3 regions of the Dehalobacter sp. TeCB1 genome follow, and region 1 is predicted to be linked to each of the others. Evidence: riboswitches for the same ligand, from Rfam matches in the RefSeq annotation. Region 1 holds a riboswitch; each other region holds the start of a gene.

Region 1 (10,963 bases):
AATATATAAGACGATTCTTATCGCTTGAAATACGGGTGCTTGAAGAATTTGGGCAAAAACACCTAAATGATCTATATTTATCCCTACAGGATTACTTAGAAATAACTCCTCACAGAAATAAAGGCCAATGAATATTGCGATCAGTGCGATGAATATCCCCCATATTTGTCTGGCATTTAGCCGTTTTAGCTGATAAAGTGTTTTAGACAAAAACATTTCAAATATGTCTTTTATAATCAAATTATTGCCCTCACTTTTATCCGATTACAACATCGGTACCAATATATGGTAAAGTATAGTCAAAAATAACTCCTTGTGAAAAAGTAGAAATAATTTCTAATATATAAATATATAAACAGCTCCTTCCAGGCAGTATCCTCAACAGGATCCACTTCAGAAAGGAGCTGTTTGTCCCATACATTCATTTACAAAATTACGACAATTGTTTTTTATTTCGTTTTATCGAATTCTACCAGTTTCTGTGCGAAATCATAAAAATATTTATTCAACGGATGAGTAGGATTAGCCGGCAGCTCCTGGCTTTCGTCATAAGCCAAAGTTGAAACTATCATCGAAGCTGCCGCTACAGCAGGCAGTACGCTTGGAGCCGCTTTGATCGGACCATAAAATAAGAAATCGCTCCACAGGACGGCCGATACTGCATGCACTGCAGCATTCATGGCGGAAAAGCCTTCCCCACCCCACATCTCCCGACTTTCTTTCCACATATACGTCCCATTAGCAGGAGCTGATCCAACCGGCCAACCGGTTTCCGCTTTGATTTGTTTGCCTGCCAGGGATGAAAAAGAAATGGACGGAAGATTCATTACTGTCGTATCGATTAAGACCGAGGCAAAATCTTTCGCTCCAATGGCTTTCAGCATTTCACGGCATGCCTGTACCCTGCCGGAAGGAGTCTGGTTCGTTTCATCGAATACTTGCAGGACCACGTGTTTGATTTTCAATTCTTTTAATGCCGCTGCCTGGCCGATGCTGTCTTTATCCCAGGGTGTAATGCTGTTATATAGAATTTTGTCCTGAATACCAAGACTGGCAGCATATTCTGCCGCGTCAAGACGCGCTTTTTCGCCCCAAATGTCTATAGCAAAAGGGCGGTTGCTGATTGTAAGATAAAAATCAATATATTCCTTCATTTCATCTGCGGAAACCGCTGTCAAAGCTACTATGGCAGGTATCCCTGTCTGATCGGACAGCTCTTCCTGCCTGAGAATGTATGAACGGGCTTTTTCACGGTCAAATTTCCTGTCACGGCGGCTTTCCAGAATACGGTCTCCGTTATGAAACATTGAAGATATAAGCAGAGGCGGATTATCTCCAGCTTGGCCACCGACAATCATGTCACAGATGCGGCAAACTTTTGGTGTTAAGTCATATTTAAACATTTCTTCTCCCATATCTGTTTGGATGATTTAGCAAATCGTATTATACCATATATCATTAAAAATAACCATTAATTAACAGTAATTGCCAAATTGAGTGAGTATTTTGAATTAATTAGACTTGACTTTATTGATGATTTTCGTTATCTTAATAGAAGTTAAATATATTTATATAATCTTAGGTGCCCCACTAAGGGAGAATAGGAAAATCGGTAATAATCCGATACGGACCCACCACTGTATAGACGAGTCCCCGCTGATCCACTGGCGTATGCTGGGAAGGTGCGTTCAGGACGTTTGAGTCTGAGTCAGGAGGCCTGCCTAAGAGGTAAAAGTCTTTCCTGGGTAATGGAAAGCGGCGGTGATGACGGCAAAATCCCGACCACAAGAAAATTTGTGGCGGGGTTTTATTTATTTTTAAATATTTTATTGGAGGTTTTTAAATGAGCAGTCTTACAAAATTTCATGGTTTGGAAAATTTAAAAAATGCGACTGGGCAGGAACTTGAAATTGCCTTGCAAGAACTGATGGGCGGAATCAAAGCGCTCGATCAGGAAGCCTTGGCAGGCATGCAAAGCCGTGTAGATGCGAAAATTAAGCCCCTCGGAAGCTTAGGTGTCTTAGAGGATATTGCACAACAGCTCGCAGGCATATTTGGCACCACGCATCCAAAAATCAATAAAAAAGCAGTCCTTCTTATGGCCGGAGATCATGGTGTTGTCGTCGAAGGCGTCAGTGCTGCACCTCAGGAAATCACGAAACAAATGTTCTATAGTTACCTGAATGGCGGTGCCGGCATTAATGTCCTCGCCCGGAATGCCGGAGCAGATGTTATCAGTACGGACATCGGCATTGCCACCCCATTGGACGCTCCTGAGCTTATGGCCTACCGGGTTAAAAACGGAACAGACAATATGGCGAAAGGACCGGCAATGACCCGTCAAGAGGCCATGCTTGCAATACTGACAGGTGCAAGAATTGCGGCCAATGCGATTGACTCTGGTGTTAATCTGTTAGCAACAGGTGAAGTCGGTATTGGCAATACAACGCCGAGCGCTGCCTTGATCTCTGTGTTTACCGGTCACTCTGTTGAGGATGTTACCGGCCGCGGAACTGGCTTAAAAGATGATGCCCTGATTAATAAGCAAACCGTGATTAAATGCGCAATCGAAATTAATCAGTGTAATCCTGACGCTCCAATCGATACCCTGGCCAAAATTGGCGGACTCGAAATTGCTGCGCTCGTTGGAGCAATCCTCGAAGCTTCCTATCAGCATGTACCAATTATTCTCGACGGCATCATTTCATCTGCTGCAGCAATCACTGCAGCAAAACTGGCACCCCTGTCCACTTCCTATATGATTGCTTCTCATAGTTCAGAAGAGCTTGGACAGCATCTAGCTCTTCATCAGCTTGGGCTCAAACCCAGACTTGACTTCCATATGAGACTTGGAGAAGGCACAGGTGCCGCTCTGATGTTCCCGATGGTCGAGGCAGCCCTTAAAATCGCTGATGAAATGGCCACATTTGAACAAGCTGCAGTTACCACTGGAGACTTCTAAAATCTGCAAAGAAAGATGAAAAAGACATGTGCGAAATAATCCGTGCATGTCTTTTTTGCATAATCATCGATAACGGAAACTCTTGATAGTTTAATTAGATCCCAATCTTTTGCATCAGCTTGTCACTTGCTAATACAAAATTCTTGCCGATAGCTGTCTGCATAAACGCCTGAAAAAAAATTCCGATGTTTGCAGGGATAAGGATCACTTCGATCAATGGATATACGTTAATTTGAGATGCGATCCATCTGGCAGCCAATGACAACCCGGTAAAGAAAGCCATGGAAAAAACCAGACAGCGCCGGTAGCTGGAACAATGAGAACCGCCGGTAAATACCCGTAAAGCCAAAGCGGAAAATATTATCACGAGCGTATACACAATGGTACCGAATATTGCAGATACCCCTACGGTTAGAATTAATTCGATTATTACTCCAAGAAGCAAGGCTAAACCATATTCTATTTTCGCTTTATGGACAGCGTCCATTTCTTCACCTTTTACCATACGATTTGTCAAATGATGTGCAACACCCTCGAAATCAAACAATTGTTCACCCATCCTCCAGTCCGTGTTTAGGAAAATCGTTTAGGAAAATGATCCAAGATCAATTACCTTTCTGTGGATAATGTAGAAAATATAACCATACAAGATATATAATTCTATATATCTTTGGTATTTCCTGCTAAATTGTTTGTTGGAATTACATAATAGTCCTATATGAAATGCGCATATAAAAAACGCCTCGTATTTTTTACGTGGCGTTAATCTTCGATATTATGCTATTTATTATTACACACCTTGGTTTTGCTCAAGATTATATTTGAAATCTGCGACACGTTGGACATAACTATCTGGATCAGCTGAGCCGCCGTCTTCCATCTGCTTTTGACAGCCTTCAAGGCCGTAGTGATTAGACAACAGCATCAGATCAAAGACGAACTCATCGGCATAGCCCCGAGCCGCCCAGTAATTCCTGTAGTATGCCAACTTTTCAATCTCTGATTTTGCGGTGTCAATGGTGATATTATCAATTCCTTCTGCCTGATAAACTGCTAAAACCAACGCATACGATAAATTGTTTTGCTCACAAAGACTCCGGATCGCGCCCTGCGGGTCTTCCGGCAGGATGCCCTGACCTGCTGGGATCTCCTGAACGGTAGCAGACTTACCTTCTGCTTGTTGAATGGAATGAGCACAAACGGATATAAGGATAACGAGAGGGATGATAACGGATAAACTACGAATAAAACCTCTTCTCATAAACATGATGCCCACACCTTCCCATATATTTATTTCCTGGATACCTCAATCCCCTTTCGCGAAATACAATAAAGTTCTTCATTCACCGTTCATATATTCTTATATATATTCTCTCCATAATATATTGTTTTTAATAGAAAAATAGTTTTGCTATCATATTTTTAAGGATATTTTTTAATTAGACGCATTTTGTCGTGGTGATCTGATAACTGGTTTATTAAAAATTTTAATTAATTATCTGGTTAAAGAATCCGCATAATGTTACAATATTTTTATCCTTCGCAGATTATTTGTAGATAAAAATTTGATAAAGGGTGTAAGAATGGACATTTTTTTAATTATTGGAATCGTTGTAGGTGCTCTTGCCGTAGTCGTAGGCATGATTGTCAAAGGAGCCAATGTAGCTGTGCTATTGAATCCAGCTGCGGCCATTATTATTCTGATCGGGACAACTGCAGCCGTGATGAACTCATTTCCAAAAAAAGAATTCTTGAACATTCCAAAAGTATTAGGTGCCCTTTTTCGAGAAAAACAACCGTATGATGCGGTGTCGTTGATTGAACTTATCACCGATATGGCGATGACAGCCCGTAAAGACGGTTTATTGTCCCTCGAACAGACGATTATGGAAATTGAAGACCGTTATTTGCAAAAAGGGCTAAGCCTGGTAGTTGACGGATTGGAGCATGACTATATTCAAGAGATCATGGAAATGGAAATTGATAATATGGAGGATCGTCACCGTGCCAATGCCTCGATATTTTCTGCGGCAGGCAGCTATGCTCCGACGTTGGGAGTATTAGGCGCAGTCGTAGGACTAATCGGAGCGCTCGGCAATTTAAATGATACGGAAAAACTTGGTCATATGATCGCCGCCGCATTCGTTGCGACATTGTTTGGTATTTTTCTCGGCTATGTTGTCTGTCACCCGATCGCTTCCCGCTTAAAAAGAAAATCAGCTGCCGAAACTAAGAATATGCGCATTATCGTTGAAGGGGTTCTGGCCCTTCAGGCCGGAGAGAACCCCAGCAGTATTAAAGTAAGATTGACTGGCATGCTCGATCCGAAAGAAAGAAAAATCCTAGAGGAAAAAGAAAAAAATAAACAAGGCAGCGGTGAATAAGGATGTCCAAGAAAAAGCAACACCATGAAGAACATGTTGATGAATCCTGGCTGCTGCCTTATTCCGACCTGCTGACGCTTCTGCTTGCGCTTTTTATCGTTATGTTTGCCATTAGTCAAGTTGATAAAGTAAAACTGCAGCAGTTGAGCGAGTCTTTCAAAGAAATCTTCGCAGGCGGGGCCAGCTTTTTAGAAAAGGAAAGCGACCAAGTGGTAGAACTTGAACCATCCAGTTCTGAGAATGATTCTGCTTCTGCTCTTGAACAGGATAAGATGGCGGATATAAAGAAACAGCTCGAAAAGGAAATCTATGAAAGCGGTTATTATAATAACGTCAAAGTAAATCTGGATAAGGAAGGTTTGCAGATCGTTATTCAAGATGTGATGCTGTTTGCGTCGGGTGACGCGGAAATCCTTGATGCGTTCTCCCCTCTCCTTCTGCAGATCGGGAAAATGTTAAATGATATGGACAATGATATAAAAGTCGTAGGCCACACGGACGACCGGCCCATCCATACTGAGAAGTTTCGTTCCAACTGGGAATTAAGCGCGATTCGCGCGATCAACGTCATGAATTTCCTGGTTGATCAGGGTGGAATGAATCCTGAAAGATTTTCAGTCCAGGGTTACGGGCAGTACTCCCCTATTTCCGATAATACGATTGAGGAAGGCCGGGCAGAAAACAGGCGCGTCGAGATCTTCCTTCTTCGTAAGTACCCTGTTGCAGAATAAGAAACTTGGTCTAAGAAAACATGATTATTGAAAAAACACGATTGCATTCAGACAATCGTGTTTTTTAATATATTCAGGAAAATTAAAATCTACTTGACAGTAGTATAATGTTGAAATATCCTGAAAATAGTCGAATCGTTACATCCAGGTGAGAGCGCAGGTGAGATTTATGATGGCCATGTCTTATATATCAATGATTGTCGCGTATACTTTTGTCTTATTTGGTCTCTACATTTTAAAATTGAATCATAAGGAAACCTTAAACAGATTGTCAGCCTCTCTGAATTTCTGTTTTGCATACTGGTCGTTCATTTATTCATTCCTTTATCTAGCCCCAAGTCCCGAGAGTGCTTTATTCTGGCATCGGATCGCGGCTATTGGTTGGGTGATGTTCTGTCCGCTGGCTACTCACTTTTTCCTGGTTCTATCGGAAAAAACAAAAAATATTCATGGTATCCACTGGTATATCCCCTTGTATGGCCTGCCGACAATTTTACTGTTAAAAACACTGTTGACAAATGAATCGCTGGTGGCGAAAGTCTTTGTTCAGAGTACAAGTGGCCTGGGCTGGACGTATGAACTCAATACGGGCTCAGTCTGGTTCTGGCTGTATTGGCTTATGCTTGTCGTTTACATCGGAGTTTCACTTTTTTTCACCTTAAGATGGGGCAAAAACAGTCAAAGACCGAGGTTCATTAAACAAGCCAAAAGTATTTCGATTCTGGCGGGCGTCATGATGCTGATCGGGATCGGCACTGATTTTATCCTCCCTTTGATCACTCCGTTTATTCCGCCTTTATTTCATTTTTTCTCGATCTTCTGGGGATTTGGCGGCATCTTTATGATCAGAAGGTATAAACTGATGGATGTGAATATAGCGGTGACTCCAGACATTATTTTGGAAACAGTGATGGATCCGATCGTTCTGCTTGATAATAAAGGAATTATCCGTAAATGCAACCAGGCCACATTTGACCTGCTGAAATATGATGCCAGTGAAATGCTCGGCCGGAGATTCTCAGATTTTTTTAAAGCCCAAAAGTATAACCTGCAAAGAACAGATTTTTTGTTCAAAAACAAGTTTTTGCGCAATATTGAGTTTGATATGGTTGATTCGACGGGTAAAGTTATCAGCATTATAGCATCATTCTCTGTGGCCGAAACCGAGCTTGACGGAATTGTCGGCGTTGTTGGCAATCTTCATGATATTACAGGATACAAAGCTATGTCCAAAGAACTGGAAAAGATGGCCAATTACGATAAACTGACCAATCTTCCGAACCGCAGGATGTTCTACAATAAATTGGAGAAGGCCATTGAGAAATACCATAAGCATGATCAGCAATTTGCGTTGGTATTTATTGATTTAGATGGGTTTAAGGTCATTAATGATACCTTTGGCCACGACATCGGTGACCAAATGCTGATGAAGGTTTCGTCGCTCCTGGCCGGGGTGGTCAGACGGCAGGATGTGATAGCGCGTCTGGGCGGCGATGAATTTGTTCTATTGTTTTCCAGATTGCAGGATATGACAGAGCTTGACGGAATTATGCAGAGAATGCAGGAAAAACTTGTCAAACCCATCATGATAAACAATAAGATTTGCAGGGTTGGAATGTCGTTTGGGATTAGTATATGTCCGGAGGATGGAATGACCCCTGACGAACTTTTGAAAACAGCTGATCTACGCATGTATCGGGAGAAAAAATATTCAAGTTAACGTTTGATGGACTTCATGCGGGAGCGGACATTCGGTTTAACGCGATAGTCTTCAGGAGACACGATTGCTTCGGGCGTTCGTGTTTTTTTATTGCCTGTTTCAGCCTCAGCTTTGTTACGGATATATTTATGGCTGATGTTGGGATTGCTGGTTCTGCGGGATTGAATCTCAAATTGTTTTAAGGAAGCAATCAGCGGTGTCAGCTTAACGTGGCCGTAGTTTCTGGTATCAAAATCAGGATAGCGCTTATTCAGCTTGATGCCGACTTCACCTAAAAATGCCCAGCCATCTTCATCGGAACTTTCAGTGACGATAATTTTGATTGCTTCAATAAGTTCATCAATGCTGGCCATTCCTTCCTGAGGTGTCCCCTGCACCCGCGTTTTAACCTGTTCGTTTGTCTCATAGGGACTTGCCGGAATGACACCTAGAACCTCAAGGTATTTGAACTTTTCACAGGCAGCGATAAACGGCTGCGGCGTTTTCTTCTCGCCCATACCCATTACATACATGCCGGCTTCCCTGAGTCTGGAGGCTAGTTTGGTAAAATCACTGTCGCTGGAGACGATGCAAAAGCCATCAACGCTTTTGGAATATAAAATGTCCATCGCATCAATGATCAAGGCAGCGTCGGTAGCATTCTTTCCTGTTGTGTAGCTGTATTGCTGTATCGGTGTGATCGAATAGTTTAGAAGCACTGTTTTCCAGGATGCGAGGTTCGGCTTTGTCCAGTCTCCGTAGATCCGTTTATAGGTTGGGGTGCCATGATTCGCAATTTCATCGAAGATGTATTTGATATATTTTTCTGAGACATTGTCTGCGTCAATTAGCACGGCAATCTTTTTATCATTTTCCATATGCATTCTCCTATTCTTTCCTTTTTATTTATTAATCTTTGTTCTGTTTATTCAGAGCCTCTTTAAGCAAATCACCAAGATTACTGCCAATATTTTGCTGGTCACTGTATTGGGCAATCAGTTTTTGGTTAACCTGGCTTGCTCTCTTGGAACTGGTAAAGCCGGTGTCCCGTTCTTTTTCCGGCTGACGGTGGCCGCAGGCCCGGTCCTGACAAACCAGCATTTTGCCGCGTTTACCGTTGACCAGCAGCATGTATTTTTTGCAGACCGGACACCTGGTTTTCGTCATATTGTCAGCATGGTATGTGGCGCTGTCCGAGGCGACACTGTGAACCAGTTCACTGGCTTTAGTCCTGATCCCTTTAATGAATTCAGTCTTGCTTCCGTTCCCTTTAGCAATGTCTGTTAAAGCTTGTTCCCACTGGGCAGTCAGCTCAGGACTCCGAAGCTCAGGAGCCACAAGGCTGATCAGCTGACGGCCTTTGGATGTAGGCACCAATTCTTTCCCGCTGCGTTCAATATAACTGGTATGCAGCAGTTTTTCAATAATTTCCGCTCTTGTAGCCGGAGTACCGAGACCGCTCCCCTTCATCGTTTCCCGGAGCTCCTCATCTTCAATGAATTTCCCCGGATTTTCCATTGCAGTGAGTAGGGTGGCTTCTGTATAGCGTGCCGGTGGTTTCGTCTTCCCTTTTTGGGGCTTCAGGTTTTTTAGCATCCGTTCCTCGCTCTGCTCCAGTTTCCCGAGCGTTTGTTCAGGCAAAGCATCCTCCCTGCTTTCTTCTGATTCCGTCTGATGGGAAGTGATAGAGCGCCAGCCCTGGTCTTTCATCACTTTTCCCGTTGCATAAAACATTTCGCCATTAATACCGGCAATAACCGTCAGTTGGTCATAGCGGTACGGCGGAGAGAGGACGGCCAGAAAACGTCGTACGATCAGGTCATACAAAGATTTTTCATCATGGGTCAGATCCCCGAGCTTCAAAGGCTGCTCAGTCGGAATAATCGCATGATGATCCGTTACTTTACTGTCGTCCACCAGTCGTTTCGTCGGCTTGTAAGGCTGTGCCAACAGCTTTTTGGCCGTTTCGGCATAAGGCCCTGCAGCCAGACCTTTGAGCCTGGACGGCAGAGTCGGTACAATATCGGCGGAGAGATAGCGCGAATCTGTACGCGGGTAGGTAACCAGTTTATGCCGTTCGTATAAATTCTGCAGCGTACTGGAAGTTTTCTGGGCGGAAAAGCTTAGTTTGCGATTCGCATCACGCTGCAGTTCAGTAAGGTCATAAGCCAGTGGGGCTGGTTCGCTTTTACTCTCGCGCTTGACCTGCATAATTCTTGCAGATTGCTTCTCCAGCTTGCCCAGCAGGGCTTCAACCTGCTGGTAATCATAAATCCGGCTGCCGTCTTTGCCACGCCAGTCAGCAAAAAAGTCGCCGAAGTCCGCTCGGATTGTCCAGTAATCAACGGGAACAAACTTTCTGATCTCATCCTCCCGCTGAACGATCATGGCAAGTGTTGGGGTCTGTACTCTTCCTGAATTCAGCTGGGCATTATACTTACAGGTTAAAGCCCTGGTCACATTCAGGCCGATCAGCCAATCCGCTTCGGCTCTGCAAACAGCGGCATCGTAAAGATCATTATATTCGGGTCCGGGCTTTAATCTCGCGAAGCCTTCCAGGATGGCGGCATCGGTCTGGGAAGAAATCCAGAGACGTTTGAAAGGTTTCTTCCAGTTGCTCAGTCTCATGATCCAGCGCGCGACCAGTTCGCCCTCTCGTCCGGCATCGGTGGCTATAATTAGTTCGTTGATATCGTTTCGTTTCATCAGTTTGCTTACCGTCTGATATTGCTGGGAAGTCTGACGGATCACCTTGAGCTTTAACTGTTCCGGAAGCATTGGCAGATCTTCCATTCGCCATTCTTTATATTTCTGGTCATAATCCTCCGGTTCTGCTAACGTGACCAGGTGTCCCAAAGCCCAAGTAACGACGTATTGTGGCCCTTCGATAAAACCCTTGTTTTTGATATTGCATTTAAGAACCCGGGCAATTTCCCGGGCCACACTCGGCTTTTCAGCCAGAACCAACGATTTCATGCATATTCCTCCGGTTTAAGATCCTATGTATCATTATAGCATAATTGTATAAGGATTTTTTTATAAAGAAACGGCCTGTCAATCATGATTAAACGCGAATTTAAGTTTTCCATTAGCGGCATCCTCCCAGACCAGACAGGCGTTGAAAGATTTCCCGCTTTTGGATTTGAATCCTTTGATCAAGGGTGTTTTACCTTTCTTCAGCAGGCTT
Region 2 (10,963 bases), on a different contig from region 1:
TCGGTTCGACCACCGTTAAAATTGCAATACTTGATGAAAAAGATAACTTGGTTTTCAGCAGTTACCAAAGGCATTTTTCAGATGTCCAGCATACAGTCAGCAACCTTCTGCAAAAGATTTACAGTCAGTTCCGCAATGAAAAAGTCACCATGAACGTGACAGGTTCAAGCGGTATGTCCACTTCCGAACAGGTTGGGATTCCTTTTATTCAAGAGGTCATTGCCTGCCAAAAAGCTGTTGAACGATTTATTTCGGATACGGATGTCGCGATAGAACTGGGCGGCGAAGATGCCAAGATCACATATTTTGGGGAATCGCCCGAACTCAGGATGAACGGTACCTGCGCCGGCGGGACAGGTGCGTTTATTGATCAAATGGCTATCTTGCTGAAAACCGACGCTGCGGGTCTCAATGAACTGGCTTCGCATCATCGGGAGATTTATCCGATTGCTTCGCGCTGCGGGGTTTTTGCTAAAACAGATATTCAACCGCTTTTAAACGAAGGTGCGGCCAAGGAAGATATTGCCGCCTCAATTTTTCAGGCTGTCGTGAATCAGACCATTGCGGGTTTAGCCTGCGGCAAACCAATCCGGGGCAATGTGGCATTTCTGGGCGGACCGCTTTCTTTCCTGCCTGAACTGCGCCAGCGCTTTATTGAAACCTTGAAGCTTAAACCGGAAAATATTATCGCGCCAGATAATGCTCAGTTTTTTGTGGCGATTGGGGCAGCCTTGGCTTCGAAACAGAGCGAAGTCTGTGATCTTCACGTGATCTATGAGAACATCCCGAATCTGCATAATTCGGATTCAGCCACTACCCTGCTCCAGCCTTTGTTTGCCAGTGAAGAAGAGTATGAAGCCTTCAGTCAGAGGCACCGGGGAAATTCCGTCGCGAAGAAACTGCTGGCTGAAGCCAGTGGAACCTGCTTTTTGGGCATCGATGCCGGATCGACCACGACGAAACTTGCCCTGATCGATGGAGATGGCAATTTGCTTTATTCCCATTATGGAAGCAACGGAGGAAGTCCGTTAAAATCTACGGTTTCTGCTCTGCAAAAGCTTTATCAGGCTTTGCCGTCTGGAGCCACGATTGGCGGTTCCGTCGTGACCGGTTATGGAGAAGCCCTGCTAAAGGCTGCCCTCAAAGTTGATCACGGAGAAATAGAAACGGTTGCCCACCTTAAGGGCGCCGAATATTTTCTGCCCGGTGTTGACTTTATCCTCGATATCGGTGGCCAGGACATGAAATGCATGCAGATCCGCGACGGCGTTATTCACAATATCATGCTGAATGAAGCATGTTCTTCGGGCTGTGGGTCGTTTATCGAGACGCTGGCCCAGTCCCTAAGTTTATCTCTCTCGGAATTTGTGCAAAGAGGTTTATTTTCCAAGACCCCGGTCGATTTGGGTACCCGTTGCACCGTATTTATGAATTCCAAAATCAAACAGGTCCAAAAAGAAGGCGCGGATATCGGCAGCATCGCGGCCGGGATCTCGTATTCAGTCGTCAAAAATGCGTTGTACAAAGTCATCCGCTTGCACAATTCTTCCGAAGTTGGCAAGAAAATCGTTGTTCAGGGCGGAACGTTTAATAACGATGCTGTTTTAAGAAGTTTTGAACGTGTCACCGGCCGCCAGGTCATTCGTCCGGACATTGCCGGTATCATGGGCGCGTTCGGAGCAGCTCTTATCGCCCGCGACCATTATCAGGCCGGAGAACAGACTACCCTGCTTGGTGAAAATGAACTGGAGGATTTCCATACCGAGACCCGTACGCGCCACTGTGGCTTATGCGGCAATAATTGCCTGCTGACGGTCAACCAATTCTCGGACGGCAGGGAGTTTCTGACAGGAAACCGCTGCGAACGCGGAGCCGGACTGGAAAGCACCTCTGAGGATATTCCGAACCTTTTTGCCTATAAATATGAGCGTCTTTTTGCCTATAAACCACTGAAGAAGGAAGAAGCAGCCCGTGGCGAGATCGGGATTCCACGGGTCCTGAATATGTATGAGCATTATCCGTTCTGGTATACGCTGCTAACGGAGCTCGGTTTTAGAGTTATTTTGTCCGGCCGCTCCTCGAAAAAGATATTTGAGCTCGGCATGGAGACCGTAGCTTCCGAGTCGCTGTGCTATCCGGCCAAACTGGCCAACGGGCATATTAAGGACCTTCTGAACAAAGGGGTCAAGCGGATTTTTTATCCGTGCCTTCCGAGGGATGAAAAAGAGCTGGCTGGTGCCAATAATAATTACAACTGCCCGATTGTCACTTCTTATCCGGAATCCCTTCATGCCAATGTGGATGAAATAAGGAACAAAGAAGTTGCGTTTATTTTCCCGTTCCTGCCGATTGATGATATGGCACGTTTAAAAGTTCGGATCTATGAAGAATTTAAAGCGATAGGTATAACACGACAAGAGGCAGCAAGTGCTGTAGATAAGGCTTTTGCCGAAAGAGATGCTGTTCGCCAGGACCTCAGAAACAAAGCGGAAGAAGTATTGGACTATTTGCAAAAGAACAACCTGAAAGGCATCGTACTTGCCGGTCGGCCGTATCATACCGATCCGGAGATTAACCACGGGATTCCAGAGATGATTACCGGTCTGGGGATCGCTGTGCTGACTGAAGATTCTGTCGCTCATCTTGGTCAGGTGGAAAGGCCTCTGCGCGTCCTCGACCAATGGGTTTACCACTCCAGGCTGTATGCGGCAGCAAGTTTTGTGGCAAGCAGGGATGACTTGGAACTTGTCCAATTGAATTCGTTCGGATGCGGACTGGATGCCGTCACCACGGATCAGGTTCAGGAGATACTGCACCAGTACAGAAAGACCTATACCCTGGTCAAAATTGATGAGATCAATAATCTGGGCGCTATTCGTATCCGGATACGGTCATTGCTCGCTGCAATGAAGGAAAGAGACAAAAAAGAAATTCATGCGCATAAGCTTTTTGAGACACCCAAAAGAGTCATGTTTACAGAAGAAATGAAGCATGAGTATACGATTCTTTCTCCGCAGATGGCACCGATCCATTTTGAACTGATTGAAGAAGCCACCCGTTTGGAAGGCTATAAGATAGAGATTCTGCCTGATGTCGAGATGGATGTCGTCGAACAGGGACTTCTGCATGTGCATAACGATGCCTGCTATCCGTCAATCTTAGTTGTCGGTCAAATTATGGCGGCGCTGAAATCAGGCCGTTACGACCTAAACAAGACGGCAGTTATCATGTCGCAAACAGGCGGCGGCTGCCGGGCCAGTAATTATATTGGCTTTATCCGTAAAGCCTTAAAAGATGCCGGCATGGAACAGATTCCGGTTATTTCCCTTAATGCCGGCGGTCTGGAGTCCAATCCCGGGTTCAAACTTTCCATGAAGATGATCAAGCGTTGCGTGATGGCTACGGTTTATGGCGATCTGCTGATGCGCGTAACCAATGCCATACGACCCTATGAGAAAAATAAAGGAGAAACGAATGATCTCCTGGCCAAATGGCTGAAGGACCTGAAGCCGACCCTGGCTGCGATGAACCTGCGGGAATATCACCGGAATATCCGCCGGATTATCAAGGACTTTGATCATATTGAAATCTCCAATGTCAAAAAACCAAAGGTTGGAGTGGTTGGCGAGATCCTCGTCAAATTTCATCCATTTGCCAATAACTTTATTGTCGATGTCCTGGAAAAGGAAGGCGCCGAAGCCGTTCTGCCGGACCTGATGGATTTCTTTATGTACTGTGCGTATGGAACGATATTCAGAAGAAAAGAACTCGCTGGCTCACTGAAAAGCGAGCTTATCAGCCGCTATATTATCTGGCGGTTGGAAAACTACCGCCGGGTAATGAAACGCACTCTGGCGAAGAGCAACCGTTTCCATCCTCCCAAATCGATTTATGAGTTGGCCGATATGGCCGGCAAAATCATGCATCTCGGACATCAGACCGGCGAAGGCTGGTTCCTGACCGCGGAAATGCTGGAACTGATAGAAAGCGGAGCAACAAACGTCACCTGTCTGCAGCCGTTTGCCTGCCTGCCAAATCATATCACGGGTAAAGGGATGGTCCGCGAACTTAAACGGCGCTACCCGCTGGCGAATATTGTGCCAATCGATTACGATCCGGGTGCCAGCCAGGTGAATCAGATCAACAGAATTAAACTGATGCTTTCAGTCGCTTTCAAAAATATGGAAAAGGCGGCAGCAGTCAATAATGCCAATACAAACAATAGAAATAAAATGAATAACAACGCCGGGCAAATGCAATCTGCACCCGGCGAGGGAGCGGCAGCTTTGCATAACACTGAAGAAGGTACAGAGCAGTCGTATTCCGAACAGAAGATTATATAACAAAAAACCTCTTCAGTATTGTAGGCTGAAGAAGTTTTGAATATTTATTGAAGTAGATTAGGAATACTAAATGAGTCCGTTATTCTATTTCATCTGCTGTTTGGCATAGGCGATCATTTTTTTGACCATCTGGCCGCCGATCGGGCCTCCTTCCAGACCATTCTGTCTGGCAGTAACATCGCCTTTATAGTGATCGTTATTTTCCCTTACAAAATCAAGATGGCCGATTTCAGCCGCAGCCTCCATTTTTAGATTCTGCAGCAGCTTTTTTTTGCTTTCATTTGTTTTGCTCATTTTTTTTCACCTCCATCAATATTATTAACACTTTTGAAAAAAATCTTCATTGTAAATAATCCAATATCAGAGAGATTTAACCTTCAAGTTTTTGATTGCAAATGTTTGGAGCAAACATAGTGACTGGAGTTGGAGAAAACATGCTGCAGATCAAAGTTCTAGCGGTAGGGAAAATCAAAGAAAAATATTTAAAAGAAGGGCTGAAGGAATACGCCAAGCGTCTTGGCGCGTACATCCGGCTTGAGATGATTGAAGTTGAGGACGAACCATGCCCCGAAAGGGCATCAGCTGCCGACGAAGCAAGAGTAAAACAGAAAGAAGCTGAAAAGGTTCTTAAATTAATTTCACCTCAGGATTATGTGGTTTTGCTGGATCTTCTGGGAAAGGAACTTTCTTCACCCGAACTTGCCGTTTTGTTTGATGAAAAAGGGCTTTCAGGCCAGAGCCGGATCACTTTTGTGATTGGCGGATCTCTTGGTACGGCAGATGAAATCCGAAAACGCGCCGATTACCGGTGGTCGTTCTCGAAGCTTACCTTTCCGCACCAGATGATCAGGCTTATCCTGCTGGAGCAGATTTACCGGGCGTGCAAGATCAGCAAAGGGGAACCCTACCACAAATAGAATTGATGGAGGTAAAGATACTTCAATTAATATGTTCAAGGCTAAAGTAAAAATAATATTGATTCCTTGTCGAAAGAGCGATATAATGAATCAGGATTAAAACTGAATAGGCAGAACAGGTGTTGAATGAAGCTGATAAGCGTACCATTCAATGAATAAGGAAAGTCGGGTAGAAGCCCGCGCGGTCACGCCGCTGTGAAAGTGGAGTTCTTCAGGTATACCACTGGGAAACTGGGAAGGTCTGAAGATCGATGATGCTTAAGCCAGAAGACCTACCTGTTTTAGTGTCTCACCATATACTCTACGAGTGATAGAGAGGGGGATGTTATGTGCAAGACTACCGAGGAAAACTTCCTAGCATATGAGCCTCTCGACGTAAGATGTTGAGAGGTTTTTTGTTTCATATCTTATATAGGAGAGTTTGACGATGATAAATAAAAAGATTTGGATAATGGGTCTCGTACTTATGTTTATGTTCTTGCCCCAGCAGACATATGCCATGCATATCATGGAGGGCTTCCTTCCTGCGGGTTGGTGTATTACCTGGGGTGCTTTGGCAATACCTTTTGTTCTGGCAGGTTTTTTTTCTATCAGAAGAACTGTTGGAGAGCATCCCAAAACATTAATGCTTTTGGCGATGGCAGGCGCCTTTGCTTTTGTTTTGTCTTCCCTGAAGATTCCTTCCGTTACAGGAAGCAGTTCGCATCCTACGGGGGTTGGCTTTGGCGCTATCTTGTTCGGACCAACCGCAATGGCCGTAATTGGCCTGATCATACTGCTGTTTCAGGCTGTTTTACTGGCTCATGGCGGATTGACAACATTGGGAGCAAATACTTTTTCGATGGGCATTGTGGGGCCGCTGGTGGCTTTTGCTACATACAAAATTGTGAAGAAAGCAAATGGACCGCAGTGGCTTGCCGTGTTTCTCGCTGCCGCACTTGGGGATTTATTAACTTACGTCACGACATCGGTGCAGCTTGCACTGGCGTTTCCTGCTGGAACAGGCGGCGCTATGGCATCACTTACCAAGTTTTTAGGTATTTTTGCCTTAACGCAAGTACCATTGGCGATCAGTGAAGGTATTTTGACAGTGCTAATATTTAAGGCGATTTCATCCTATGCCGGGGATGAGCTTAAAGACTTAAAAATACTTTCAAAGGGGGTCTGAAAATGTCTGTAGAAACGATGAAACCGAAGAATAAAAATCGGGTTATCATCACAAATATTATTTTAATTACGATTGTCATAGCGCTTGCTGTTGTACCCCTCATTGTGCAAAAAAATGCGGAATTTGCTGGAGCTGACAGCCAAGCTGAACAAGCTATAACAGAACTTAACGGGAATTACCAGCCCTGGTTCTCACCGATTTGGGAGCCGCCCAGCGGAGAAATTGAAAGCTTGTTGTTTGCGCTTCAGGCAGCTGTCGGAGCAGGTGTTTTGGGCTACGGGTTAGGTTATCTGCGGGGTCGTAAGAAAAAGGAAGAACCGGTAAACAATGATTTACATCGATAAATACGCTTATTTATCCAAGCTTAAACAAACAAATCCATTGCAAAAGCTAGTCTTAGCCGTTTCGGTTTTGGGGGTCTGTCTCTGGGCTGATTCCGTTGCGGTGTCAATCTTGACGCTCCTGATCATGGGGTGGTATACCGTTTGCAAAGGTGGTACCCCTGTTGGAATTTTTATTAGACTGATGCTTGTCCCGCTTTCCTTTTTAGTGATCGGCGTTTTAACCATTGCGGTCAATGTTTCAGGGGACAAAGATGTTTTTGTATTCTCTGTATATGCATTTGGCATGTATATCGGGGTGTCGCAGTCCGGTATTCTAAGTGCGGCAAATCTGTTTTTTAAAGCGCTTGGCGCGGTTTCCTGTCTGTATTATTTATCGCTGAGTACACCAATGGTAGACCTGTTGGCAGTTCTTCGGAAGCTTAAAGTTCCAAGACTGATGGTTGAATTGATGGGACTGATCTACCGGTTTATTTTTGTATTTTTGGAAATGGCAGACACCATGTTTACGGCACAGAATTCCCGCTTGGGCTATGCGGGGCTTTCTTCCGGATACCGTTCATTGGCGGCTCTGGCTTCGTCACTTTTTATCCGGTCTTATCAGAGGGCGGATGAACTGTATATTGCGCTTGAAGCCAGGGGATATGACGGTGAGCTCAGTGTGATCCATGAGCAGGCGGAGACTCATTGGACAGAATATATTCCGATTGTGCTGATTAACCTATTCCTGATTGCAGTTGCGCTGTTTTCCAAACAATTGACAGGAGGCTTGCTATAATGGCCGAAAATGGCTTGATTGAAAATGTGGAGGCTAAAAATATCTTGGAAGTCAGAAATCTCCACTACATCTACAGTGATGGAACCCAGGCCTTAAAGGCCCTGTCACTCGGGATTAAACAGGGGAAAACGACGGCAGTCCTCGGAAGCAACGGTGCTGGAAAATCAACGTTGCTGCTTTCCTTTAACGGCATCAATAAGCCTTCAGGCGGCGAAGTTCTATTCAAGGGCCTGCCGCTGGATTATTCAGTAAAAGGTCTCAAACAGCTTCGAAAATCTGTTGGCATTGTTTTTCAGGATCCGGACAAGCAGTTGTTTTCAGCCAGTGTCTATCAGGATATCTCCTTCGGCGCGATGAATCTAAAGCTGCCTGAGGAGGAAGTCCGCAGAAGGGTGGATCTAGCCATGAAGAGAACCGGGATATCCCACCTGAAAGACAAGCCCACACACAGCCTCAGTTTTGGCCAGAAAAAACGTGCAGCCATTGCCGGCGTTCTGGTGATGGAGCCGGAAGTGCTTATTCTGGATGAACCGACCGCAGGGCTTGACCCACTCGGAGTCAGTGAGCTAATGAAGCTGCTCAGAAAACTGCAAATTGAGCTGAATTTGTCCGTCGTGATCTCAACGCACGACATCGATATCGTACCACTTTACTGTGATTATGCGTATGTCGTCGATGACGGCAGGCTTGTAATGGAAGGTACGCCTCAGGAAGTGTTTTCGCATCCGGAGGAAATCAGAAGGATTAATCTCAGACTCCCAAGAATTGGGCATCTTATGGAGATTTTGCATGATAAAGACGGCTTTGAATTTGCCCAGCCTGCCAATACCATATCTGAGGCCAGAAAAGCTTTAATTAACTGGAAAGATACAAACTGATTGAAGGAATATAAAAATAATGAATCATGACATCCACCATCTAAACGATGAACAAAACAGTCCACAAAACAATCCACAAAACAATCAATCCGGTGAACTCTTTGTCATCAAACAGAATAAGAGGCTGAGATGCGGCTTTACTACGGGATCCTGTGCGGCTGCTGCTGCCAAGGCTGGGGCGGTAATGCTGCTCTCAGGAGACCTGTGTACAGAAATAGCCATTGCGACACCGAAGGGAATACCGGTTGCGATGCAGGTGCTGGAAGTTCGGAGAGACAGGGACCAGGTGACGTGTGCTGTAAAAAAGGACAGCGGCGATGACCCAGATGTGACCAACGGCATCCTTATTTTTGCGACGGTCGCCAGAGCGAACCATAATAATATTCAGGTCGATGGCGGCCAGGGCGTCGGCAGAATCACTAAGCCCGGGCTTGCCTGTCCTATAGGAGAACCGGCCATCAATCCTGTTCCCAGAAGCATGATTATGGCGGAGGTGGCGAAAGTCTGTGCCGAGTACGGTTATGAGGGAGGCCTGGAAATTACGATATCAGTTCCGGAAGGGGAGGCCATTGCCAGAAAAACCTTTAACCCGCGGCTGGGCATTGTTGGCGGAATCTCTATTCTGGGAACAATAGGGATTGTCGAGCCGATGAGCGAAAAGGCCCTGATCGATACGATTCGACTGGAGATGAATCAGCAGAAAGAAAAGGGCTGCAGAGATCTGCTGGTCTGCCCTGGAAATTACGGTGAAACTTTTGTCCGCAGTACGCTGGGGCTGGAGAGTTCTCTGATCCACTGCAGCAATTATATCGGTGAAATGCTGGATTTTACTGTGGAATTAGGCTTTGACGGCCTGCTGCTGATCGGACATGCCGGAAAATTGGTCAAGCTGGCAGCGGGCATTATGAATACCCACTCCCGCTATGCGGACTGCCGCATGGAAGTTATCGCCGTACATGCTGCCTTACACGGCGCAGGGAAGGAGACAGTCAAAGAAATTATGGCTAGCCTGACAGCGCCGCAGGCCGTTACGGTATTAGACCGGCACGGGCTTAGAAGCCAGGTATTTGAGTCCATCATGTTAAAAATTGATGAATATGTGAATTACCGCCTGCAGAATAAGGTGAAAGCCGGTGTGATCCTGTATTCCAATGAACAGGGTATCCTGGGCAAAACACCGCAGGCGGATGAAATAGTCAATAAAATAAAAAGGATGAAGCCATCATGAAAGCAGCATTATACGGAATAGGCGTAGGTCCGGGAGACTTTGAACTGATGACCTTAAAGGCCGTCCGGATCATCAGCGAGACAGAGCTTATTGCTGTTCCGCGCACGGATGAAAAAGAAATGACCGCCTGGAATATTGCCAAGCAGGCTGTGGACCTCTCCACAAAAGAAATACTGGAACTTTACATGCCGATGACACGGGATGCCCAAATGCTGGAGCAAAGCCATCAGGAAGCAGCTGAACAGATCATTGACCAGCTCAAACAAAACAAATCTGTGGCTTTTCTTACGCTGGGGGATCCATCGATCTATTCCACATATATTTATCTGCATAACCGGGTTTTGGAAGCAGGCTATGATGCCCGGCTGATTCCGGGGGTCCCGTCCTTCTGTGCTGTAGCAGCAAGACTCAATGTGCCTCTCTGCGAGGGTGCCCAGCCGCTGCACATTATCCCCGCATCCTATGAAGGATCCTTTGATTACCTGGACTGGGGCGGAACCAAGGTGCTGATGAAATCAGGAAAGGAATTTGGCAAGGTTAAGGAAGAGCTTATCAGCAAAGATCTGGTTAAGCATACCCAGATGGTGGAATGCTGCGGGATGCCGTCAGAGAGAGTTATAAAAGATATCAGTGCAGCCGAGGGGAAAGCAAGCTATTTTTCCACGATCATTGTGAAAGAAAAGGAGATTGTCAGATGATTTATTTTATTGGGGCCGGTCCGGGCGCGGTAGATTTAATCACGGTTCGCGGAAAGACGCTTTTGGAACAGGCCGATGTTGTGATTTATGCAGGCTCGCTGGTCAACCCGGAGCTATTGAATGTTACGAAGAAGGAATGCACCGTTTACGACAGTGCCGGGATGACACTGGAAGAGGTGCTTGCTGTGATGGTTCCTGCCACCCGGGCAGGTAAACTGGTCGTGCGTCTGCATACCGGCGATCCAAGCATTTACGGGGCGATCCGTGAGCAGATGGATCTGCTTGATGCCGAGGGCCTGTATTACGAAGTCGTACCTGGAGTCAGCTCGTTTTTCGGAGCTGCTGCCTCCTTGAAGAAGGAGTATACATTGCCGGATATCAGCCAAACTGTAATTATTACCCGCATGGAAGGAAGAACCCCGGTACCGCCTAAGGAAGACATTGCTCTCCTGGCGTCGCATCAGGCGACCATGGCAATTTTCTTAAGTACAGGGATGCTGGAAAACTTAAGTACCAAGCTTATGGAAGGCGGTTACGCCGCTGACACTCCGGCAGCGATTGTTTATAAGGCAACCTGGCCGGATGAGAAGCAGTTCCGCTGTACGGTAGGGA
Region 3 (10,963 bases), on a different contig from region 1:
TTAGCAACACAATTTTAATTTCTTCTTTGTTCATATTATCTTGATGAAATCCTGCAGACACCAAGCAAACACAGTTAAAAAGCTTGGAAATATCCTGTGCCAGAGGTTCGGCCAGGGCGTCATCACGGTGGCCTTCTACGGTATACTTTGTAACCGTACCGCAGTTTCCGACCGCTATGCTGCCGATATGCTGTTTCCCTCCGGTAACGATAATTACAATGTCGTGTCCAATTATCGTTATGTCGTAGGACAGGGCGAGCTTGTCTTGTCCGATATCTATGTTCATTGGTCACTTCTCCATCTTTCAAAGAGATTGTGCGGAATTTTCAGCAAATCCAACACCTTGCCAACACTTTGATTCACAATATCGTCAATGGTTTTGGGCCGGTGGTAGAAGGCAGGCATGGGGGGGATGAGTATTCCGCCTGCTTCCGTTACGGTCGTCATATTTTTCAGATGAATGGAAGAGAGCGGTGTCTCTCTTACCATCAACAAGAGAGGACGACGCTCTTTTAAGGCCACGTCGGAAGCGCGCACAATGAGGTTATCACTATAACCGTTGGCAATTGCCGACAGCGTTTTCATGCTGCAAGGTGCGACAATGGTTGCGTCTATCCCGTAAGAACCGCTGGCAACAGCCGCGGCCAAGTCATTATTGTCGTATACGGTATCTGCTAAAGACTGAACGTAATCTACCGAATAGTCTGTTTCAAGCGAGAGTGTTTCTTTAGCCCACCCGCTCATGATCAGCGAAACGCGATGTTCTGTTTCTTTCAGAACCTCCAATAAACGTACACCGTAGATCACCCCGGTTGCCCCTGTCATGGCTAAAAGAATTTTCATTTTTTTCATTCCTTATTCCATTCGTCATTCTTTATTACCGTATTCTGTATTACCTAATTCTCTATAACCGTATTTTGATTACACATTAATTCTTACACAATTTTTTACCGTTTCTCAATCGATTCGTTTTATCGTAATCAATTCCTTCTTCTGTGATAACAACACCATAAATATTTACGGCCGTTTTGATTGTGATGATCTCATCCAAGACATCGTCGTATACTTTTTCGGCAGGGCGGTCGAAGGGATTACCCCACCCGCCGCCACCGCTGGAGTTCAGAATGACCTGATCGCCTTTGGCAACACGTCTAGGAGCTTCTTTACTCTCCATGATAACCGGTTTTCCCGTATGAAGAAAAACACCTTTATTTAAGCTCCCTTCGTGTCCTCCGTTTAAACCATACGGTGCAAATTTCATCCCATCACCAAAATTCACGATATGGCTGCCTTCATCGTATAGTTCAAACGCGTACCGCATCCCCGCGCCACCCCGGTATTCGCCGGCGCCTGCAGTATCCGTTTCCATTTCATGATAACGTGTGATGTGGGGATATTGGATTTCGTTGGATTCAATATTAGGCGTTCTAACCCCTCCGAAATTGGACATGGCAGACATATAGGATTTCCCGTCACTTCCTTTCATGGCGCCGCCGCTCCCGGTCGAACAGAAAGAAAATCCCACATAATAGCGGTCATTTCTGGGATCCTTACCGTAATAGGAAGGTCCTGCATAGCGCGCATATCCTGCAGGAACCATACCGGGGACTGCTTGACCCAAGGCTTGAAAAATAGTGCCGATAATCTCGCTGGCCGGGGTTAAGGTGCAAAGCGTTACAGGCGCCGGTTCATAGGGATTTACCAAAGAACCTTTGGGCAAATGGACATCGATGCAGCGGAATGCGCCGCCGTTTCTTGGAATATCAGAGCCTAAAAACCAAAGAACCGCGATGCCCGAAGCCGTCGTCGCTGTGACAACAGAGGTATTGATAAAACCTTTAACCTGCTTATCTGTACCTTCGAAATCGACCAAGAGACGGTCTCCTTCTACCTTCACGGCAATTTCAATTTTGACGGGTTCTTCTTGATAACCATCATCATCGATATATTCGGTCGCCCGGTAAATGCCATCGGGCACCTCTCTGATCCGCTTCCTCGTCAGCATTTCAGTTTGTTCCAAGGTTTCAGCAATGGCTTTGTTCACGACAGCGGGCGTATAAGCTTCCACCATCTCCATAATGCGTTTGGCTGCAACTTTATTGGCGCCGATTTGAGCTAGAAGGTCGCTTTTCAGCATGTTCGGATTCCTGGTATTAATGAGGATCATGTCTAAAACTTCAGAAATGAATTCATTTTTGCACATCAATTTTGTGGGGGGAATACGGATTCCTTCCTGGAATATCTCGGTCGCTTTGGGATTATAGCTCCCGGCGGTAGATCCGCCGATATCCCCGTGATGAGCGCGGCTGACACAGAAGAACATCAAGCTTTCCTTAAAAAAAACAGGCGTAATAATCCCAATGTCCGGCAGGTGATTCCCACCGTCATAGGGGTCGTTGATGATAAAAACATCCCCGTTTTTGATGTTATCCTTATATTTTCTTAAAACAGATTGGACGCTGAAGGAACCTGCCGTTGCCAGAATCGGAATACCGCTTAACTGAGAAACCAGCTCGCCGTCTTTGTCACAGATGCAGCAGGCAAAGTCGCAGGCTTCTGCGAAAATGGGGGAATGGGCGGAATGCTCCAAAGCAAGCCCCATTTCTTTGGTGATACTGTCGAGACGATTGGCGATGACGGTGCGATTAATAAGTTCTTCCGTATTTGTCCTTGTCATACTTGCGTACCTTCTTTTGTTAATGTCAGAACACCATTTTTGACTGCTTTGCCCACAAATCCGGTGGGAATTAAAACCGTGGTATATTCAAAATCAATCAAAGCAGGACCGGTGATATTTTTTGTACCATCACCAATGAAATCACCGGCGTGATAAACGGGGACAGAAATTTCACCTGCTTGTCCGAACGGTTCTCCTGCCACTGTTCTTTCCGTTAAGGGAAGTTTATTTTCAGCAAACGGAAAGAGCGTGTTTTCCTTTTCTGTTTCCATACAAGCCAGATGGATATTGATGATTTCCCATTCCCTGTCTCTTTCGGCATATTCATAGATGCTTTCGTGGGTATGATTGAAGGCTATGTCTAAAGCATCCCTGCTCTCACGCGTAAAAATTCCTTGCCAGGGTACCGATATTTCATGGTGCTGTCCGATATAGCGCATTTCAAGGGTAAGGCGGAAATCCTGCTCATTTTCCGGTACACCTAAATGGATGAGCTCTGCTTTTCCTTGTTCTTTCATATCCTTAATCACAGCATTGATTTTTGCGGGATTCCATTGTCCCCTTTCCATAAAGAAACTTCTGATGAAATCGCTGCGGCGAGATGCTCCTAACATGCCCCAGGCACAGAATACCGGTCCGGTAACGGGAAACAAAACTTCGTTCATATGGAGAGTGTCCATCATATTGGCTGCAAACAGAGGGAATGCTCCTCCCGCACTTATCAACCTGTATTTTCTGGGGTCATTGCCTTCTTGTACCGTGACAAGGCAGACAGCATCCGCCATCATCTCTGTCGCAATACGGTAGATGATCGTCGCTCCTTCCGTCACCGGGACATTTAACGCTTTAGCAACTTTATCGTCAATCGCTTTTTCAGCCAGTATTTTATTTAAGCGCATGCTGCCGCCCAGGAAGTTTTCTTCATCAATCAAACCGAGAACAACCAAAGCATCTGTAACGGTTGGTTCCGTTCCTCCTAAACCATAGCAAGCGGGACCTGGAACTGATCCGGCAGAGTCCGGACCCACCAGAATTCTTCCGCTTTCATCCACCTGGGCAATACTGCCGCCACCGGCACCAATGGAAGTGATGTCAATGGTCGGAATCGCTAGGGGGTATCCTGCTATTTCAGATTGGGGAATAAGCCGATTTTCGTTGCCCGCCACATGAACATCAAAGCTGGTTCCACCCATATCCGCCAACACAGTATAGGGATTTTTCATCATTTTTCCCATGGCTTCGTTACCACAGGCACCCCCGGCCGGTCCTGAAAGAAGGGTTTTAACGGCGAAATGTGCCATGGCATCCGTATCGCTTAAACCGCCGCTGTTCATCATCATATTAATGGGTTTATCCCAACCATATTGCCCAAGTTCTTTTTTTATGATTTTGAGATAATTTGTTAGAACCGGTGTCAGACAAGCATTAAGTACGGTGGTAGAAGTTCTTTCATATTCCCTGATTTTTGGCGCTACTTCCGAAGACAGGGATACGAATACATCGGGAAGTTCTTCTTGAATGATTTCAGCCGTCCTTTTTTCATGTTCCGGATTCAGAAATGAAAAAAGATAGCAGACAGCAATGCTTTGCACACCGTATTCTTTACATTTCCGGCAAGCAGATCTTACAGTGTTTTCATCCAATTCTTTGATGGTATCGCCTTTATAGTCCATTCTCTGCGTTATTCCTAACCGCAGTCTGCGGGGGACCAATAATTCCGGCATTTCCGCTGTTAGATCCCATTGATTTTCCAATTGGGAACGGCGTATTTCCAGCGCGTCACGGAATCCCTCCGTGGTGAAAAGCGCAGTAACCGCACCTTTTTTTTCTAAGAGGGCATTCAGGGCTAAGGTGGTGCCGTGAATAATTTGTTCCGTTTCCGCAAGGAGTGGTTCTAAATCCGTATGCCAGGCGGCTGCTAATTTTTTCAAGCCAGCGATCATCCCCTGGGCAGGATTCTTATGATTGGTAGGATTTTTTACAAAGATCGTTTTGGTTTCACTGTTTTGAAACGTCCCTACGGCGGTATAGTCGGTGAAAGTACCTCCCGTATCAATGGCAATTTTAATCATACGCTCATCCCTTAATCGGTATATTTAGAACACACAACCCTTATTTGGCATATTTAAGAAGCCGTTGCACTGCTTCTCTTACTTCATCGTCCAATTGGATTTTAGGGGCGAAACCGCTTAAGGGCTTTGTGGCATCAATCCCCATTTTGGACGTACGGCTTAATTCATCCGTTGAGGGGTCAAGGGTCACACCCATTCCCAGGTGCTGCGGTAAAATGGAAACCCCTTTGTCCGCCTGTAATCTTGTGGCAAGTGCCCATAGGACTTCCTCTTCGTTAAAGACATTAACATCTTCATCCACCACAACAACCATCTTGATATTGTGGTCGACAGCAAAAGCGGCGTAAATGGCTTGCATAGGCTGCCCTTCGGCAATTTTTTTCATAGAAATATAGCAATGAAATAATCCGCAGGCGGAAAAAGGTGCATGAACTGCTTTGATATTCGGCAAAGTCTGATGCAACGCATTTATGACGTCGCCCTCTCTCTGTATGGCTACAACCGTGATATGTTCACTGCTCATCCCAGGTGTCAAGTCATGATAAAAAGCATTTTGGCGGTAGCGGATGGCTTTGACTTTGAAGACATTTTCCGTACTTCGATAGCAGGCGTAATTCGTAAACTCAGCGAAAGGACCTTCCTTTTCCCGCACATCAGCCAGTATTTCACCTTCCAGGACAATTTCCGCATAGGCCGGAACCTGTAAATTCACAGTAGCGCAGGGCGCAACTTCCAAAGGCTCACCAAAAAGCCCTGCAATTGCCCCATATTTGCCCTGGTCATACGGGACAAGGGCCATAGATCCCAGGGCAATATTGGGATGAACGCCAATCACGATGGCGGCTTCCAAGCTTTGCCCTTTTTCTTCGCTTCTTCGAAAATATTCCCAGAGTCTTTGACGGGAATGGAGTGAAATCCCTAAGGTATTCTTGTTTTTTAACTGCATGCGGTGGAAACCTAAGGTTTCCACACCGCTTACAGGGTCTTTGGCAACACACAGTCCAGAGGTTACATAGGGCCCGGCGTCAATCGGAAAATGAATTGGGATTGGAAGCTTATAGAGATCGATGTCATCGCCAGTGATACAATGTTCGGCAAAAGGAGGGTTCTTAATAACTTTGACCTCTTCGATCCGTTTTTTGATACGTTCGGCATAGGTTTCAGAAACTTTAGACGCTTCGACACCCAGTCCTTTGCCAAACCGTTCTCTGGTGCTTAAGATACTGGTCACCACAGGAAACGCACTGTTCTCTACCTTATCGAAAACCATGACGGGATAACGGTGCTCTTTTTCCAGTTCCATAATGAGGGTACTGATTTCATACGCTCTTTTAACTTCTTCTGTGACATGCTTCACTTCACCCTCTCGCTCCAGCCGCTTCAGAAAATCTCTCAAGTCCTGGCTCATATCCTAACCTCTTTTCTTAATTGCATTGTCTAACTCAAATTTTTCTTATCTGACTAAACCTGATTTTTTGATGCTATCATATATTAATTTTGTGATCACCGTGGAAAGAGGCCAACAGATAGCGATGGTAATCAATGCTTCAATTACGGCAACCTTGATGGGTAACTGGTAAATATTGATTAATCCAATACAAACAACAGCATTCCCTAAAACATTGCAGAGAAATTGGGCGAGAATGTGGTGCCACCATTTTTCCATGGAGCACTTGGCTGCGACGAATGATACGGCAAGTGACCCGATGGCATTCGCGAAGATAAAAGCAATCCACAGCGGGCTGTACCACATGGAAATTAATGCTTCGACTTCCCCTGCAATCATTCCGGCAGGCTGTTTATAAAGCAGGACGATGAGTGCCGTAAAGGAAGCCCAGACCGTACCGTTAATTAAGTACATGCCTGCTTTGCCTGTGGGAAGAAGATTGTCAATAAATCCTGTAGCTTGACAGGCTATGACAAAGACAATACCTAAAAGAATGGATCCTACGAGTGCTTTGGTGTCGGTTCTGAAAAATTTGTTGTTCATAATGTCCTCCTAAAATAAAATATTTTTTATATTTTAGTACCAGGTCAACCCTAAATCTACTTGTTCCCTCTCGTTAAATTGTTTACATGTGTTTTGGAGTTATCAAGGTACTAAGTTAACTGTAATGAAAAATAAGACAAGAACCATCATGTTGATCATTTCCCAGCTTTTTAAATGCAATTGTTTGCTAAAAGTTCGCTGCTTGCTTCGGCCATAGCCTTTTAATTCCATCGAAAGAGCAATATCTGAAGTATGCCGGACTGTACGATATAGCAACGGCATAAACGTTAACGGAAGATTTTTTATTCTATTTTTAATCCCTTCAGAGGGATAACCCCGAACAGATTGACTCTCTGAAATTGCCAGATATTCCTTTTGCATCAGAGGGAAAAACCGCTTTGTCATAACGACCAACATGGCATAGCGATAAGGAACATGCCATGATATGAGCATTAAAGCAGCATCTGTGGCAGAAGTCCAGGTCATAAACTGAACAGCAGCAAAGGTCACGGCAGCAGTGCGGGAAATACCTAAAGCAGCAGCCGGAATAGCGCCAGTATAAACAGATACGATTCCCCACTGCCAAAGAAGTTCTCCATCCCGGCAGAACAAAAGCTGTATGACAATAATTTGCGAGGCAACTAAAAGCATTACAGGTACTAGTATTTTATATTTTTTTAAATGGTTAGAAAAAATACAATCCGTAATCATTACCAATGCAATCATCCCAATTTCCTGGATCAGATTCTGCGAAAGTAAAGCTGTAAGGATCAGTGTTAAACACCATACCAATTTCGTGCGCGGATCAATTTTTTCAATGAAGGCCATTAGCAATGCCCTCCTTCTGAAAATCTAACCCGATGTCCTTCAATGTTTTTTCAAAAGAACCAATTTCTTGGGTCGGAATATCCAATACCAGACGGTGCTTATGCATCGCCACAATACGATTGGTATATTGTTTTGCCAAACCCAGGTCATGGGTAACGAGAATAACCGTTTTACCTTGTTGCTGAAATGCAGAAAGCAGCTCCATAATCAGGGCACTTTGTTCTTCATCTAAGCCTGAGGTCGGTTCATCAGCTATGATAATCTCAGGATCTCCTACTAAAACAGAGGCAATTGCCAGTTTCTGACGCTGGCAGCGGCTGAGCCTGTGAGGATGGATATCGGCGTATGCTAACAGCCCGACTTCAGCTAGAATTCCATTTACCTTCTCTTCAATTTCCCCTTCCGGCAGTTTTCTTTTTCTTAAAATAAATGCTACCTCGTCTTTTACTGTGTTTGCAAAGATTTGAAGATCAGGGTTTTGAAACAGAAAACCTATTTGACTGCGTATGGTTGCTAAATTTCTTTTGGTTAGGGGTTTGCCAAATATTTGAATCGCACCCGCATCCGGGACAAGCAAACCTTCTATTAACTTTAAGAGCGTCGTTTTCCCTGAACCATTGAGTCCAATCAACCCAATAAAATCACCGTGATTAATCGCCAAATCAATTTTTTCACATCCCTTAAAATCCCCTTTATAGGTAAAGGTTAGATCCTTCACTTCAATTATTGTTTCATCTGTTGCTGTAATATTTTTTGCTGGGCTGATTTTTTTATTTAACCGTTCTAGATAGTCATCAGGGCTGCATTCTTCTTGAATGGCTCCTTCAGCCATGATAAGAATACGATTGGTATAAGGGAGAATATCGCAGGCCCGGTCCATCACCATAATCACGGTAACTCCTTTTTCTCTGTTTAAATAAGCGATATGAGAATAGAGGTCTTGTTTTCCCTTTCCGTCTAATTCTGCGGTGGGCTGATCTAAAACAAGAATGGGAGTTTCCATCGCTAGAACACTTGCCAATACCACTCTTTGGGCTTGGCCGCCGGACAGTCCATCCGTATTTCTTTGTTCAAAACCCTCCAGTCCAACGAATTGTAAAGTTTTTTTGACTCTATGCTTAATTTCCTCCCAAGGAAGTTCCATATTGGCAATACCGAAAGCAACTTCTTCTTCTACCGTGATACTGACAATCTGATTTTGCGGCTCCTGCATCATATAGCCGATGTGATCGCACATTTTTGCTAAGGGGATTTCATTAATGTTTTTCCCCATCACCTTAATGGTGCCGTTTAACTGTCCATTGAAAAATTGAGGCGCTGCTCCGGTGATGCTATGGAGCAACATCGATTTGCCCGATGCAGCTTCCCCTGTAATGGCAATGAAATCTCCTTTATTAATGGTTAAGTCGATATCTTTTAATACTTTTTTTGTTTCCGGTGGAAAAGTAAGAGCTTCTATTTTAAGCTGTACCACAGGTTCCATAGGATGAAAACCTCCATATTAAATGCAATAAATACAAAGTCATGACCACCCGTAAAACGGGTGGCATGCTCTAGCCCTATAAGGGCTTATTGCAAGCCTGCACCTAAAAGTGCTGGCTTGCACTTCGTTCAAGCCATTCAGCATTTATTACCTGGCTAACCCCTGAAGGGGTCTTCTAACTCTTTGACACTTACCTTATCATTTATCTGATCATGCAGTTCCTGTTCTCTTACATATTTTGCTATGGTCGCTTCATTTAGTCCCACAGTACTGACATAGTACCCGGTTGCCCAGAAATGGCGATTGCCAAACTTATATTTCAAATTGGCATGCCGATCAAATATCATCATTGCGCTTTTTCCCTTCAAATACCCCATGAAACTTGATACGCTCATCTTCGGCGGAATTGATACAAGCAGGTGGATATGATCGGGCATTGCATGCCCTTCGATTATCTCTACACCTTTATATTTACAAAGCTCCTTTATTATCTGCGTTATATCTGACTTGATCTGCTTATATATTACCTGCCTCCTATACTTTGGTGTAAATACTATGTGGTATTTACACATCCATTTTGTGTGTGCTAAACTTTTATCCATAGAAATTCCCCTTCCTTTTGCTTTTTGATGGCTTGAACATTCATCATTATAGCGGAAGGTGAATTTCTTTTTTATAATTCTTTGTCTCCACCCGTGTAACGGGTGGTTTTGTGTTCAAAACGTCTACGTTTTGAACTTGCTGAAGCATTAATAAAAAAGTTTCAGTTTGAGGGACTCTAATCCCTCAAACTGAAACTTTACCGTCGCTTCATTACGTATCTTTATTGGCAGGTCTTCTGACTCATAGTTTTAACCGACTTCTGTGCCTTCCCAATTTCTCAGTGGCATTGTACAGTCATCACAACTATTTACAGCGGTGGGTCCGTCCAGGATTTGCACCTGATTCCCTATTCTTCTCCATAAGAGACACCAAAAAGAATATATGATTATTACGTATTATTCTAAATGAAATTGGAGAAAAGTCAAGAGAAAAGATGGTGCAGATTTTAACATTTGCAGCCAGAACCGCATTTCCCAGATGAACAGGCTTTACCACCTTTGACTCCATAGGCATTAACCGTTGTAAACCGCTGAGTTATATTATCATCAGTGCACTGCGGACATATTTGTTTGTCTCTTGAACTTACACTACAAAAAATTGAAAACTTGTGACCACACTTTTCGCAAATAAAGTCATAAGTTGGCATTTAATAACCTCCTAAAATATCATTTCTTCATCAATAATAAATTCATTTAGTCTAAATTGTAGATCTTTAAATATGTTTCTGCCAGTTTTTTAGGCGGCTATAATCCTGTATAATGATCCCTCCATATATTGGCCGTATAATGTTCTCAGATTTTAAGTCGCGAAATAATTTTGACACCGTTACTCTTGTTGTATCTGCAAGTTCAGCCAAATCTTGTTGATTGATAAACAGTTGCATCCCTTGTTGATCTGCAAGTGCACACAAAGTTTCGATAATTCTATGGTCTACTTTGTAAGTGTAATGTTTTTGCAGCCGACTTATGTGGTTATTACTTTTCATTGAAAGGTCGTAGAGCAACTCTTCAGTAAGCGTAAAATCAGACTTCATCAAACTTTTCATTTCCTGAATTGAAATTGCAGCTGCTACTGTGTCTTCTACAGCCGTAAATGAACCGAGAGGGGGAATACCGGTAAACAATGGAGCAATCATAAATAAATTATTTGCACCCAATACATCAATGAGAACCTCATTGCCTTCTTCGTCAACTTTCGAATATTCAACCGTCCCTGTAAAAATATATAATAGTTTCTCAATAGTGATGCCTTGTTTAATAATAATGCTTCCTTTGGGATATAACAATCTTTCTCTATGCGCAAAAACTTTC

The links. Region 1 has a riboswitch for cobalamin ahead of cobT (nicotinate-nucleotide--dimethylbenzimidazole phosphoribosyltransferase). Riboswitches for the same ligand answer to the same signal wherever they lie in the genome.
Region 2: linked by a shared signal. The riboswitch ahead of A7D23_RS03250 (energy-coupling factor ABC transporter permease) and the one ahead of cobT (nicotinate-nucleotide--dimethylbenzimidazole phosphoribosyltransferase) in region 1 are both predicted to bind cobalamin.
Region 3: linked by a shared signal. The riboswitch ahead of tnpA (IS200/IS605 family transposase) and the one ahead of cobT (nicotinate-nucleotide--dimethylbenzimidazole phosphoribosyltransferase) in region 1 are both predicted to bind cobalamin.

Annotation. Positions count from the first base shown of each region.
Region 1 is NZ_MCHF01000016.1:67,554-78,516, forward strand. Features, by position in the region: gene A7D23_RS04965 (hypothetical protein) at 1-240, opposite strand, end outside; gene A7D23_RS04970 (tetrahydromethanopterin S-methyltransferase subunit H) at 450-1,403, opposite strand; cobalamin riboswitch at 1,564-1,740, shown strand; gene cobT (nicotinate-nucleotide--dimethylbenzimidazole phosphoribosyltransferase) at 1,844-2,962, shown strand; gene A7D23_RS04980 (accessory gene regulator B family protein) at 3,057-3,521, opposite strand; gene A7D23_RS04985 (hypothetical protein) at 3,753-4,229, opposite strand; gene motA (flagellar motor stator protein MotA) at 4,546-5,346, shown strand; gene A7D23_RS04995 (flagellar motor protein MotB) at 5,349-6,077, shown strand; gene A7D23_RS05000 (diguanylate cyclase) at 6,247-7,797, shown strand; gene A7D23_RS05005 (NYN domain-containing protein) at 7,794-8,654, opposite strand; gene A7D23_RS05010 (DNA topoisomerase III) at 8,686-10,752, opposite strand; gene A7D23_RS05015 (type IA DNA topoisomerase) at 10,831-10,963, opposite strand, start outside.
Region 2 is NZ_MCHF01000010.1:132,102-143,064, reverse strand. Features, by position in the region: gene A7D23_RS03265 (2-hydroxyacyl-CoA dehydratase) at 1-4,343, shown strand, start outside; gene A7D23_RS03260 (alpha/beta-type small acid-soluble spore protein) at 4,428-4,637, opposite strand; gene rlmH (23S rRNA (pseudouridine(1915)-N(3))-methyltransferase RlmH) at 4,781-5,260, shown strand; cobalamin riboswitch at 5,361-5,555, shown strand; gene A7D23_RS03250 (energy-coupling factor ABC transporter permease) at 5,688-6,428, shown strand; gene A7D23_RS03245 (energy-coupling factor ABC transporter substrate-binding protein) at 6,431-6,772, shown strand; gene cbiQ (cobalt ECF transporter T component CbiQ) at 6,756-7,547, shown strand; gene A7D23_RS03235 (ATP-binding cassette domain-containing protein) at 7,547-8,425, shown strand; gene cbiD (cobalt-precorrin-5B (C(1))-methyltransferase CbiD) at 8,445-9,653, shown strand; gene cobI (precorrin-2 C(20)-methyltransferase) at 9,650-10,351, shown strand; gene cobM (precorrin-4 C(11)-methyltransferase) at 10,348-10,963, shown strand, end outside.
Region 3 is NZ_MCHF01000067.1:19,855-30,817, reverse strand. Features, by position in the region: gene A7D23_RS14560 (hypothetical protein) at 1-286, opposite strand, end outside; gene A7D23_RS14555 (UbiX family flavin prenyltransferase) at 283-843, opposite strand; gene A7D23_RS14550 (hydantoinase B/oxoprolinase family protein) at 929-2,677, opposite strand; gene A7D23_RS14545 (hydantoinase/oxoprolinase family protein) at 2,674-4,749, opposite strand; gene A7D23_RS14540 (UbiD family decarboxylase) at 4,790-6,157, opposite strand; gene A7D23_RS14535 (hypothetical protein) at 6,203-6,739, opposite strand; gene A7D23_RS14530 (energy-coupling factor transporter transmembrane component T) at 6,842-7,567, opposite strand; gene A7D23_RS14525 (energy-coupling factor transporter ATPase) at 7,554-9,050, opposite strand; gene tnpA (IS200/IS605 family transposase) at 9,206-9,652, opposite strand; cobalamin riboswitch at 9,861-10,041, opposite strand; gene A7D23_RS15750 (zinc ribbon domain-containing protein) at 10,099-10,299, opposite strand; gene A7D23_RS14515 (Crp/Fnr family transcriptional regulator) at 10,366-10,963, opposite strand, start outside.